Regions from separate parts of the Undibacterium sp. TJN19 genome, predicted to be linked through region 3. Evidence: predicted binding sites of a transcription regulator. Region 3 holds the regulator's gene; each other region holds the start of a gene.
What was found. The regulator sigma-54, encoded in region 3, starts transcription at its own class of promoters, with help from an activator protein. The targets are predictions, from matches to a motif close to TGGCANGNAANCTGCTTT.

Region 1 (4,268 bases), on a different contig from region 3:
GCCGCCAGCAAAGGGACCATTAAACCTATGGCACAAGCGAGTTTTACCAAAAGACTGACGATTTATTACCTGTGGTACACGCTATTGTTTTTTGTGTTCCTGATCAGCCTGGCGATACTGGAAAAAGAAGGTGTGCCACGCGCATGGATAGGCTATCTGTTCATGTTCGCAACCATTGTCCTGTATGCAGGCATAGGGGTCGTCAGCCGCACATCAGATATCTCTGAATATTATGTTGCAGGGCGTCGTGTACCCGCTGTTTTCAACGGCATGGCCACCGCCGCTGACTGGATGTCGGCGGCCAGCTTTTTAAGCCTGGCGGGTGGCCTGTATTTGCAGGGCTTCGACGGCCTCGCCTACATCATCGGCTGGACGGGCGGCTTTTGCCTGGTGGCGATGCTGATCGCGCCCTACATACGCAAATTCGGGCAATACACCATACCGGATTTTCTGGGCGAGCGGTTTGCCGGCCACCCCGAAAACAATGTGGTCAGAATATTGGCTGTGTTTGCCACGGTATTCATCTCTTTCATCTATGTGGTCGCGCAAATCTATGGCGTGGGCCTGATCACTTCGCGCTTCACGGGGGTGGATTTTTCGGTCGGCATCTTCCTGGGCCTGGCCAGTATCCTGGTCTGTTCTTTTTTGGGCGGCATGCGTGCTGTTACCTGGACGCAGGTGGCGCAATACATCATCATCATTATCGCGTTTCTGATACCGGTGGCCTGGTTGTCGATCAAGCATACGCATAGCCCGGTAGCACAGTTTTCTTATGGCGCTGTTTTGCCGGCCCTGGTCGACAAGGAAAAACAGTTTGCCAATGACCCGAAAGAGCAGCAGGTCAGGGCCATTTACCGCCAGCGCGCAGATGAGTTACAAAAGAAAATACAGCAGTTGCCGCAATCATGGGAAGAAGGCCGCTTTGAATTGCAAAACAAGCTTGATGACCTCAAATCCGGCAATGCGTCTTTGCTGGAAATAAAAGCAGCCGGACGGGTCCTGGCGAATTATCCCAAGTCGCCACAGGAGGCACAAAGCCGCTGGAACGATGCCAGAAACAATTATCTCGCCAAGGCCCAACCCGGTTTTTCGCAATACACGCCCTATGCGGCCAAAGACCAGAAAGAATCCGATAACAAACGCAATAACTTCATGGCGCTGGTCTTGTGCCTGATGATGGGTACTGCCGCCCTGCCGCATGTGCTGGTGCGTTACAACACCACGCCTTCGGTCAAGGAAAGCCGCGACTCGGTATTCTGGTCGCTGTTTTTTATCACACTGTTATACCTGACCATACCGGCGCTGGCGATACTGGTGAAATACGATATCTATAATTCACTGGTGGGCACAGAATTTTCCAAACTGCCTTCCTGGGTCACTTACTGGGCCAGCATAGACCGTGTCAATCCACTGGTGACGATCACCGATATCAATCACGATGGCATCGTGCAACTGGCAGAAATTGTGCTCGATGGCGACATCGTCGTACTGGCCACGCCTGAAATTGCCGGTTTGCCGTATGTGGTTTCAGCCCTGGTGGCTGCGGGTGGCCTGGCGGCGGCACTGTCGACGGCTGATGGCCTGTTGCTGACGATATCGAATTCCCTGTCGCATGACATCTATTACAAGATCATCGACCCGCAGGCGTCAACCCAGAAGCGCGTGACGATTTCGAAATTATTTTTGCTGGTTGTCGCACTGGTGGCGGCCTATGTGGCGTCACTAAAGCCTGCTGATATCTTGTCGCTGGTGGGGGCGGCATTTTCTGTTGCGGCCTCTACCCTGTTTCCTGCGCTGGTATTGGGTATTTTCTGGAAACGGGCAAATCGCCAGGGAGCAATTTGCGGCATCATCACGGGCTTTGTGGTGTGCGTGTTTTACATGCTGTACGCCCATCCGCTGTTTGGCGGCAGTGCCGGGAATCAGTGGTTTAATATTGCGCCTATTTCAGCGGGTGTATTTGGGGTGCCGGCAGGGTTTATCAGCATGCTGGTAGTCAGTTATCTGACGCCCAAGCCGGATCAAAAAACCATGGAGTTGGTCGATTTCATCCGCGCACCTGAGTAAAAACGATAAAATGCGATCGGTGGTCGTTACTGAACGTCAACGGCACTCTTGCCTTGCTGCGCAATAGTATAAGCTGCCTGTCAGCGTTTTTTTCAGACTGTCGCTGTTTGCCGACACGCCAGTTGGCATTGAAGCTGAACTGGCACGTTTCTTGATATGCTTAAGTTGAACCGTAACCGCGAGACTTGAACATGGCAAAATTTTTCAATGAAATGGCGGCCGAATATGCCGGTACGCCCGGCAACACTGTTGATACACGAGAGCATTATCGTGAATTTTGCAACTGGCTGGGGCAGCAGTCAGCAGAAACACTACAGCGCAAACGCGCTGAAGCTGACCTCAGCTTCCGGCGTGTCGGTATCACCTTCGCTGTTTATGGCGACGATGCCGGTACAGAACGCCTGATCCCTTTCGATATCATCCCGCGCATTATCCCAGCCAGCGAATGGTCACATCTGCAAAAAGGACTGGTACAGCGTGTGCAGGCACTGAATATGTTCATCCATGATATCTATCATGACCAGAACATCATCAAGGCCGGCATCATCCCGGCAGAACAAATCTACAAAAACGCCCAGTACCGGCCAGAAATGCAGGGTATTTCGGTGGCATCTGACATCTACGCCCACATTGCCGGGGTCGATATCGTGCGCGCCGGCCAGGGTGAGTTTTATGTACTGGAAGACAATTTGCGCGTGCCGTCCGGCGTGTCTTACATGCTGGAAGACCGCAAGATGATGATGCGGCTGTTCCCCGAGCTGTTTGCACGTAACAAGATCGCCCCGGTTGACCATTACCCCGACATGCTGCTCGATAACCTGCGCTCCGTCGCACCCATGGGTGTGGATGACCCGACTGTCGTCGTGATGACGCCGGGCATGTACAACTCGGCCTATTTCGAACATGCTTTCCTGGCACAGCAAATGGGTGTGGAACTGGTGGAAGGGCAGGATTTATTCGTCAATGACAATGCGGTATTCATGCGCACCACGCGCGGCCCCAAACGTGTTGATGTGATTTACCGCCGTATTGATGATGACTTCATGGACCCGCTGGCTTTCCGCCCCGATTCTTCACTCGGTGTGCCTGGCTTGCTGTCGGTGTACCGCGCTGGTCGCGTCACGCTGGCCAACGCCATAGGCACGGGTGTGGCTGACGATAAATCAATTTACCCTTTCGTGCCTGACATGATCAAGTTCTACCTGACGGAAGAACCTATCCTGAACAATGTGCCGACTTACCAGTGCCGCAAGGCTGAAGACCTGTCATACACATTGGCAAACCTGTCTGAACTGGTTGTCAAGGAAGTACATGGCGCAGGTGGCTATGGCATGCTGGTTGGCCCAGCATCAAGCAAACAGCAGATAGAAGATTTCCGCCAGCGCCTCCTGGCAAAACCAGACGGATATATTGCCCAGCCTACCCTGGCACTGTCTGCCTGCCCGACGTTTGTCGAAAGTGGTATCGCCCCAAGGCATATTGATCTGCGCCCCTTTGTCTTGTCTGGCAAAACCATTTCCATGGTGCCGGGCGGCCTGACACGTGTCGCGCTGCAAGAAGGCTCGCTGGTGGTGAATTCATCACAGGGTGGTGGTACCAAAGACACCTGGATACTGGAAAATTAATCGCTTTTTGAAAAAACTGAGGCTTCAAGTCTTGTCACCCGTGCATCGCATGCCAGTACAAGGCCAGCCTGACCGGTTTGTTTTTACAAAAAGCACTGAAGATTGAAGGAGAAAGACCATGTTAAGCCGTACTGCCGATCATTTGTTCTGGATGGCGCGTTACACCGAACGCGCCGAAAACACAGCCCGCATGCTGGACGTCAATATCCAGACCACGATGCTGCCACAGTCTGCCGAAGATGCAGAGCAAGGCTGGCGCGCCATGCTGGGCATATCAGAATTGCAATCTGCCTTTGACCATCAATATGGTTTGCTGACCAAAAAGGATGTACTCGACTTCATGGTCAGGGACCCGATGAACCCGTCTTCGATCGCATCCTGCCTGAAAGAAGCACGCGAAAATGCCCGTGCCGTACGCGGCACGCTGACCACCGAAGTATGGGAAACCCAGAATGCCACCTGGCTGGATATGGAAGAAAAACTGTCCCACAGCCTGCTGGAAAACGACCCCAGCCAGTTCTTTGAATGGGTCAAATACCGTTCGCACCTGTCACGCGGCGTGACGCTGGGCACCAT
Region 2 (4,268 bases), on a different contig from region 3:
AAGCTGCGCGAAACCGCAGAAATCGAAGCCATCAATGTCTTCGCCCGTAACCTCAAAGCCCTGCTGCTGGCAGCACCTGCTGGCCCACGCGCCACCATGGGTCTGGATCCTGGCCTGCGTACCGGCGTCAAGGTAGCGATCGTTGATGCGACAGGTAAAGTAGTTGAATACGCGACGATATACCCACATCAGCCGCGCAATGACTGGGATGGTTCCCTGCATGTATTGGCGCAACTGGCAGCCAAGCATAATGTCTCGCTGATCTCTATCGGCAATGGTACCGCTTCGCGTGAAACCGACAAGCTGGCAGGCGATTTGATCAAACTCAAACCTGAACTCAAGCTGACCAAGATCGTGGTCTCTGAAGCTGGTGCATCGGTGTATTCCGCCTCTGAATTTGCTTCCAAAGAATTGCCTGACCTCGATGTATCCATCCGTGGTGCAGTGTCAATTGCACGCCGCCTGCAAGACCCGCTGGCTGAGCTGGTGAAGATTGATCCTAAATCCATTGGTGTTGGCCAATACCAGCATGATGTCAGCCAGTCACAACTGGCGCGATCACTCGATGCCGTCGTTGAAGATTGCGTGAATGCGGTTGGTGTCGATGTGAATACGGCTTCTGCACCTTTGCTGGCACGTGTGTCTGGCTTGTCGTCCAGCGTGGCGCAAAGCATCGTTAATTTCCGCGATGCCAAGGGCATGTTTAATTCACGTTCCGACTTGCGCTCTGTACCGCGCCTGGGCGACAAGACCTTCGAACAAGCCGCCGGTTTCTTGCGCATCATGAATGGCAGCAACCCGCTGGATGCGTCGGCAGTCCACCCTGAATCTTATCCGCTAGTAGAAAAAATCCTTGCGGATATCAAGAAGGATATAAAGGGTGTCATCGGCGACACTGGCTTGCTGAAGTCTTTGAATCCGGCCAAATACGCCGATGAAAAATTTGGTGTGCCGACCATCACCGACATCATCGGTGAACTGGAAAAACCAGGTCGTGACCCACGTCCTGAATTCACTACCGCCACCTTCAAGGACGGCGTAGAAGAAATCAAGGACTTGCGCCCTGATATGATTTTGGAAGGCGTAGTCACCAACGTTGCCGCCTTTGGCGCTTTCGTTGATATTGGTGTGCATCAGGATGGCCTGGTACATATCTCTGCCTTGTCCAACACCTTCGTCAAGGACCCACATACAGTCGTCAAGGCTGGCCAGGTCGTTAAAGTGAAAGTGCTGGAAGTCGATGTCAAACGCCAGCGCATTGCCCTGACCATGCGCCTGATGGATGCTGCGCCTGTCGCTGGCAGCAAGCCAGAACAGCGTGGTGACCGCAATGATGCCAAGCGACTCAATCAACACCGCTCGCAAGCCCAGGCACCAGCACCTGCTGGTAATGCGATGGCTGCGGCGTTTGCGAAGTTGCGTGGGTAAGCAATAAGCAAGTAATAAAGTTGACGATCAGACTGTCTCAAATTGTGACAGTCTGATCAGAGTTGCGAAATAATGTGACACCTGGATTCTCCACGTATTTATTCTTGGCAAATCCATCACCAGCATCAGCAGTAAATCCCCTCTGTACCTTCTCTATATCCAGTTTGCAATCGCCACATTTTTCCATCAGGAAATCATCTCCAGCATGGCACGCCGTTTGCGTTGTTATCCCCGTGTCGCAGCTTATGCGCACCATCTAATAAACAACGGAGACCACCATCATGAATATGGCAGACATCAGCAAACTCGGTATCAGCAATCCTTTCGCCAAACGCTACGATAATTTCATAGGCGGTAAATTTGTGGCCCCAGTGAAGGGTGAATATTTCGAGAACATCAGCCCTGTCATTGGCCAGGCTTTTTGCGAAGTGGCGCGTTCCACCGCAGAAGATGTGGAACTGGCACTCGATGCTGCCCATGCAGCCAAAGTGGCCTGGGGTAAAACCTCGCCAGCCGACCGTGCCAATATCCTCAACAAGATCGCTGATCGCATGGAAGCCAATCTGACCCTGCTGGCCACCGCAGAGACCATAGACAACGGTAAACCCATACGTGAAACCATGGCGGCAGATATCCCGCTGGCGATAGATCACTTCCGTTATTTCGCCGGTTGCATACGTGCGCAGGAAGGCTCGGTTTCACAGATCGATGACCAGACTTACGCCTATCACTTTCATGAACCGCTGGGCGTCGTCGGCCAGATCATTCCCTGGAATTTCCCTATCCTGATGGCGGTGTGGAAAATGGCACCCGCCTTGGCCGCAGGCAATTGCATCGTCATGAAACCGGCAGAACAGACACCTGCTTCCATCATGGTACTGGTTGATCTGATCAAAGATCTGCTACCACCCGGTGTATTCAATGTCGTAAACGGGTTTGGCCTGGAGGCAGGCAAGCCACTGGCATCAAGCAAGCGCATCGCCAAGATTGCGTTCATCGGTGAAACCGGTACTGGCCGCCTGATCATGCAATATGCGTCGCAAAACCTTATTCCAGTGACTTTGGAACTCGGTGGCAAGTCGCCAAATATTTTCTTTGCCGATGTCATGGAGCAGGACGATGCCTTCTTCGACAAATGCCTGGAAGGCTTTGCCATGTTTGCGCTGAACCAGGGTGAAGTCTGCACCTGCCCTTCACGCGTGCTGATACAGGAATCCATCTACGACCAGTTCATGGCCAGGGCCATCAAACGTGTTGCCGCCATCAAACAGGGCAACCCGCTAGACAGCGCCACTATGATAGGTGCACAGGCTTCGCACGAACAACTGGAAAAAATCCTGTCTTACCTCGACATAGGCAAACAGGAAGGCGCGCAACTCCTGGCAGGCGGCGAAAGGATTGTACTCGAAGGCGACCTGGCCAAGGGTTATTACGTCAAGCCTACCATCTTCCAGGGCCACAACAAGATGCGTATCTTCCAGGAAGAAATCTTTGGCCCGGTAGTGTCCGTGACTACCTTCAAGGATGAAGAAGATGCGATAGCCATCGCCAACGATACCCTGTATGGCCTGGGCGCTGGCTTATGGACCCGCGATGGTTCCCGCGCCTTCCGCGTTGGTCGCGCCATCGAAGCTGGCCGCGTCTGGACCAATTGCTACCACCTGTATCCTGCGCATGCAGCATTTGGCGGTTACAAACAATCCGGCATAGGGCGTGAAAACCACAAGATGATGCTGGACCACTATCAGCAAACTAAAAACCTGCTAGTGAGCTATAACCCAAATGCGATGGGGTTCTTTTAGTAAACATTAAGTTCAAGGCCTCTCAACACAGAGACACGGAGACACAGAGAAAGGCAAGAGAAAACTAAAGACCAAAACTTGCGTCTTCTCTTTATACTTCAATTGACTTATTGAGCTACAGAGACATTACAAAACAGACGTAGATCTTATCCTGTTTTTCTCTGTGTCTCTGTGCCTCTGTGGTGAGCTTTTCGGTCTTTACGTAAAACAACCGAAACAAACAAAATGACCACTATCCCCGCCCGCGTCACCGCTACACCCACAGCGCTGGAATTTATCAGTGCGCTGCAAACCAAATACGGTCCACTATTATTTTTCCAGTCTGGCGGTTGCTGTGATGGTAGTTCACCGCTGTGTTATGCCAGGAATGAATACGGTATAGGCGATGCCGACGTGTATCTGGGTGATCTGGATGGCACGCCGTTTTATATGGGCAGTGATCAGTTTGAATACTGGCGGCACACACAATTGATCATTGATGTGGTCAATGGCATGGGTGGCATGTTTTCACTCGACAATGGTACGGGCAGGCGTTTCCTGACACGCTCACGCCTGTTTACTGATGAAGAAAATGATATGCTGGGTACAATAGTGTTACACGGCCCACAATCACTTTAGTCATCTTTCAGATTCGCCAGTTTGCGATAAACCGTATTGCGTGACACGCCCAATGCCCTGGCGGCCGCAGATACATTGCCATGATGCTGTTGCAGGGCTTGCTGTATGGCTTCCATTTCCACAGCCTCAAGGCTTTCGGAAGAAGATGGCAGTCTGGCTGCGTTGTGGATGACTGCGGCCTGCACATCTTCAAGAAAATCATCGGGCAGATGCTCCTGGCGGATTTCCATATCGGCATCTGTCATAACGATGGCGGTGCGCAAGAGATTCGTCAATTGGCGGAAATTGCCTGGCCATGCATGCGCGCGGAAAATCTGCATGACTTCTGTCGCCAGGCGATATTGCCTGCCCTGGCCTTCACTGATCAATACTTTTTCTATTACCACATCCAGGTCAGTGCGTTCGCGCAAGGGTGGCAGC
Region 3 (4,268 bases):
ATCAGTTTGTCGTACTGAGCAGTGGCAGCAATGGCAAGGTCACGTTCCGGCAAAAACGGGATGGCGGTACCGATCTGTGGGTTGATGGCGAAGCTGACCGTGCCGAATATGATCAAAGTACCGAGGTCGTGAAATTTATTTCCAAGGCAAAGATACGCTACCTCGAAGGTAAAAAAGTCACCCAGGAACAAGAGGGTGAATATCTTTCCTATGACAGCAAAAACGATGTCTTTGATGGTGCCAATTCAACCAGCGGCAAGCATGTCGATGGCGATGGTCGTGTCAAAATAATTTTGCATCCAAAAACTGAAAAACAGGCCAATTAAGATGACGGCAATTGCTAGTACGCTGCTCGTCAAAGGGCTGCAAAAACGCTATGGCGCGCGCCAGGTAGTACGTGACGTATCGCTACAAGTGAAAAGCGGCGAAGTCGTTGGCCTGCTCGGCCCGAACGGTGCGGGCAAAACAACTTCTTTCTACATGATCGTTGGCCTGGTGCCATCGGACGCAGGTGACATCACGATAGATGCTGTCAATATATCTCAGTTACCCATCCATCAAAGGGCGGTGCTGGGCTTGTCATATTTGCCGCAGGAAGCTTCAGTATTTCGCAAGCTGACAGTCGAAGACAATATCCGCGCTGTTCTGGAATTACAGAAAAATGCCCACGGAAAATTTCTTTCGACCAAAGAAATCGATGAACGTCTCGATGCCCTGCTGGCGGATTTACAGATTGAAAAAATTCGTGAAAGCCAGGCCTTGTCGCTATCTGGCGGTGAGCGCCGTCGTGTGGAAATCGCACGTGCGCTGGCGACCAATCCCCGCTTTGTTTTGCTCGACGAACCCTTTGCCGGGGTCGACCCGATTGCCGTCATCGAAATCCAGCGCATTGTGCGCTTTTTGAAAGAACGTGGCATCGGCGTGCTGATCACCGATCACAATGTGCGTGAAACCCTGGGCATTTGCGATCATGCCTACATCATCAATCAGGGTGCTGTACTGGCAAGTGGCAAACCCGACGACATCATACAAAATGAATCCGTGCGGCGCGTCTATCTGGGGGAACACTTCCGGATGTGACGGGAATCATCATGAAACAAAGCCTGCAACTACGTACTTCCCAGCATCTGGCATTAACGCCCCAACTGCAACAATCGATACGGTTATTGCAGCTCTCCACTTTGGAATTACATCAGGAACTGGAAACCCTGCTGACAGAAAACCCCTTGCTTGAGCGTGTCGATGACCCGCTTGACCATGCTGTACGTCTGTTGGCCGATGGTGCCATCAACACCAGCAGCAGTGCCGCGGATGCCGGCATGGAAGCGCCAGCCATACGCGAAGAAGCAGCCGCAAGCACAGAGCAAAACCAGGAAGCTGAAGCCCCTGCCAGCAATGACACCATGAGCACCAATGAAGACGACTGGAGCTTCGATGATGGTCACCATGGCGCAGCAGCCAGCGATGATGAAGATGGCCGCCCACAACTGGGCGCAGCGCAAACTACCTTGCGCGAACACCTGCTGGAGCAAATGCGCCTGAACCTGCGCGAGCCACGCGACCGTGCGCTGGTAGAGCTGATGATCGATGCACTCGACAGCAATGGTTATCTGACTGAAACCCTGGATGAAATCCATGCCAGTTTGCCATTGGAATTGTGCATAGAACCGGAAGAGCTGGCCTTCGCGCTCAACATGCTGCAAAGCTTTGACCCGGCAGGTGTGGGTGCGCGCAGCCCGGCAGAGTGCCTGGCCTTGCAAATCAGGCGCCTGCCCAGGATTGCTTTCGTGACACGCCGCCTTGCACTAAATATTGTTGAGACACAACTCACTTTATTTGCACAACGGGATTTCACGAAATTAAAGAAAATACTGGACTGCGATGATGAAGATTTGCGCGATGCACAAACTGTCATCAGGCAATGCAAACCCCGGCCAGGTATCGCCTTTACTGCCGATGATTCAGACTATGTCGTGCCCGATGTCATCGTCAGAAAGTCAGGGAATGGCTGGCAGGTGCTCTTGAATCAGGATGTAATGCCAAAGTTGCGCGTCAGCAGCATGTACGCCAACATCATGAAACAAAACCGCGGTGAAAGTGGACTTGGTTCACAATTGCAGGAAGCGCGCTGGCTCATCAAGAACATGCGGCAACGTTTTGATACCATTTTGCGCGTTGCACAAGCGATAGTTGAAAGACAACGTAACTTTTTCACCCACGGTGCAGTTGCCATGCGCCCCCTTGTTTTGCGCGAAATTGCTGATACACTAGGATTACACGAGAGCACTATCTCACGTGTAACAACCCAAAAATACATGCTGACCCCACATGGCATGTTTGAGTTGAAGTATTTTTTCGGCAGCCACGTCGCGACGGAAACAGGGGGAGAAGCATCTTCCACCGCGATACGGGCACTCATCAAGCAATTGATAGGAGCAGAAGACCAGAAAAGCCCACTCTCTGATAGCAAAATTGCAGACATGCTGGGTGAACAGGGCATGGTAATTGCCCGACGGACAGTTGCCAAATACCGTGAAGCCCTCAAAATCCCCCCAGTGAGCCTGCGTAAATCTTTGTAAGTAGTCCTTGTAATCACGGTTTGAATTGCTATATATGATTTAGCTCAATGTTATTTGAACGCAAAGAGCTTTTCGTAATGGCAAGCAACATCACTATAGGAGCACAGTATGAATCTCACAATCAGTGGACATCACGTCGAAGTAACTCCTGCAATTCGTGAATATGTACATACCAAGTTAGAGCGCATCAGGCGGCATTTCGACCAGGTCATTGATATCGCCGTCATCCTGACGGTGGACAAGCTCCGGGAAAAGGAAAAAAGGCACAAAGCAGACATTAATTTGCATATCAGCGGTAAAGATATCCATGTTGAAAGTCTGGCACACGATCTCTATGCAGCGATTGATACGCTGGTCGATAAACTCGATCGCCAGGTCATCAAACATAAAGATAAAATACAAAGTCACCAGCACGATGCGATCAAGCACATACCTGATCCGGCGTCAGCCCAAGACGTGTAAGCCATAGCCCTGATCGGGCTGATGGCATCCAAAACAAGGACGCGAAAGGCGTCCTTTTTGTTTTCTTGAGACCTTATTGATGCTTTATTGACTCATCGTTGAGCCGTCACCAAGCATGGCAAAGTCATCATTTATATACATTATTCATGTTGACTGAGTCATTGATTAGCGCCAGACAATCCGTCGCATTCGCACAATCAGAAAATTTCTTTGCGCTATTTCTGCATATGCTTATACATCTAGTGACGTGCACTGCCTGCAAAGTTAGAATAACAGCTTCGTCCCTTACCCTGCATAGCGAATCACCATGAGCGAATTTGTACTCACTTCCGTCAAGAACCATATAGGCTTCATCACACTCGACAGACCCAAGGCGCTGAACTCGCTATCGCTGGACATGGTGCGGGCGCTGACCACGACCCTGCTGGCATGGCAAAACGACGCCAGCGTACGTGCGGTGTTTATTCATAGCAGCAGCGAAAAGGCTTTTTGCGCCGGTGGCGATATCCGTTTCTTTTATGATGTGGGCACGGCAACACCCAAGGGTGATTCTGCCCTGCTGGAAGATTTTTTCACTGAAGAATACGCTTTAAATCATTTGATTCATTTTTACCCAAAACCCTATATCGCCCTGATGAATGGCGTGGTCATGGGTGGTGGCATGGGCATCGCCCAGGCGGGTGAAGACTGCCGTCTGCGCATCGTCACCGAACGCACCAAGATGGCCATGCCGGAAGTGAATATCGGCCTGTTCCCGGATGTTGGCGGGGGTTATTTCCTGTCGCAGGCCCCGGGCGAGCTGGGCACCTATCTGGGATTGTCAGGTGAAATCATTACGGCAGCTGATGCCTTATACGCTGATCTGGCAGATGTCTTTGTACCGACATCCGGGATACCGGCTTTACTGGGTTTGCTGGAGCAGACAGATGCCGCGGATATACGTGTGGCCATACGTGAATTTGCTGCACCGTTCACAGCACAAATACAGCCAGAGAACAGCAAACTGGCAATACAGAGAGATGTGATAGACCAGGATTTCAATGGTAATAGCGTTAAGGCCATCTGCGAAAAGCTGCAAGAAAATAATGCCGAATTTGCACAACAGACCCTGGCGGTGATGCAGAAGCGCTCTCCCTTGCTGATGTCAGTCACGCTGGAGCAGTTGCGCCGCAGTGCTGCCATGTCAGTCTCTGACTGCCTGCGCATGGAAAGAAATATGGTACGCCA

Region 1: a site for sigma-54 is predicted at 2,208-2,225, ahead of ACO0LH_RS10925 (circularly permuted type 2 ATP-grasp protein). Genes of this name have one in related genera too.
Region 2: a site for sigma-54 is predicted at 1,635-1,652, ahead of adh (aldehyde dehydrogenase). Genes of this name have one in related genera too.

The regions. Positions count from the first base shown of each region.
Region 1 covers NZ_JBMPPL010000002.1:590,306-594,573, reverse strand. The annotation lists gene ACO0LH_RS10935 (DUF4212 domain-containing protein) at 1-23, shown strand, start outside; gene ACO0LH_RS10930 (sodium:solute symporter family protein) at 28-2,067, shown strand; gene ACO0LH_RS10925 (circularly permuted type 2 ATP-grasp protein) at 2,259-3,692, shown strand; gene ACO0LH_RS10920 (alpha-E domain-containing protein) at 3,811-4,268, shown strand, end outside.
Region 2 covers NZ_JBMPPL010000004.1:329,713-333,980, reverse strand. The annotation lists gene ACO0LH_RS15070 (Tex family protein) at 1-1,428, shown strand, start outside; gene adh (aldehyde dehydrogenase) at 1,710-3,230, shown strand; gene ACO0LH_RS15060 (DUF779 domain-containing protein) at 3,456-3,848, shown strand; partial or broken gene ACO0LH_RS15055 (sigma-54-dependent Fis family transcriptional regulator) at 3,845-4,268, opposite strand, start outside.
Region 3 covers NZ_JBMPPL010000001.1:686,608-690,875, forward strand. The annotation lists gene lptA (lipopolysaccharide transport periplasmic protein LptA) at 1-326, shown strand, start outside; gene lptB (LPS export ABC transporter ATP-binding protein) at 328-1,080, shown strand; gene ACO0LH_RS03220 (RNA polymerase factor sigma-54) at 1,092-2,579, shown strand; gene hpf (ribosome hibernation-promoting factor, HPF/YfiA family) at 2,688-3,041, shown strand; gene ACO0LH_RS03230 (enoyl-CoA hydratase/isomerase family protein) at 3,349-4,268, shown strand, end outside.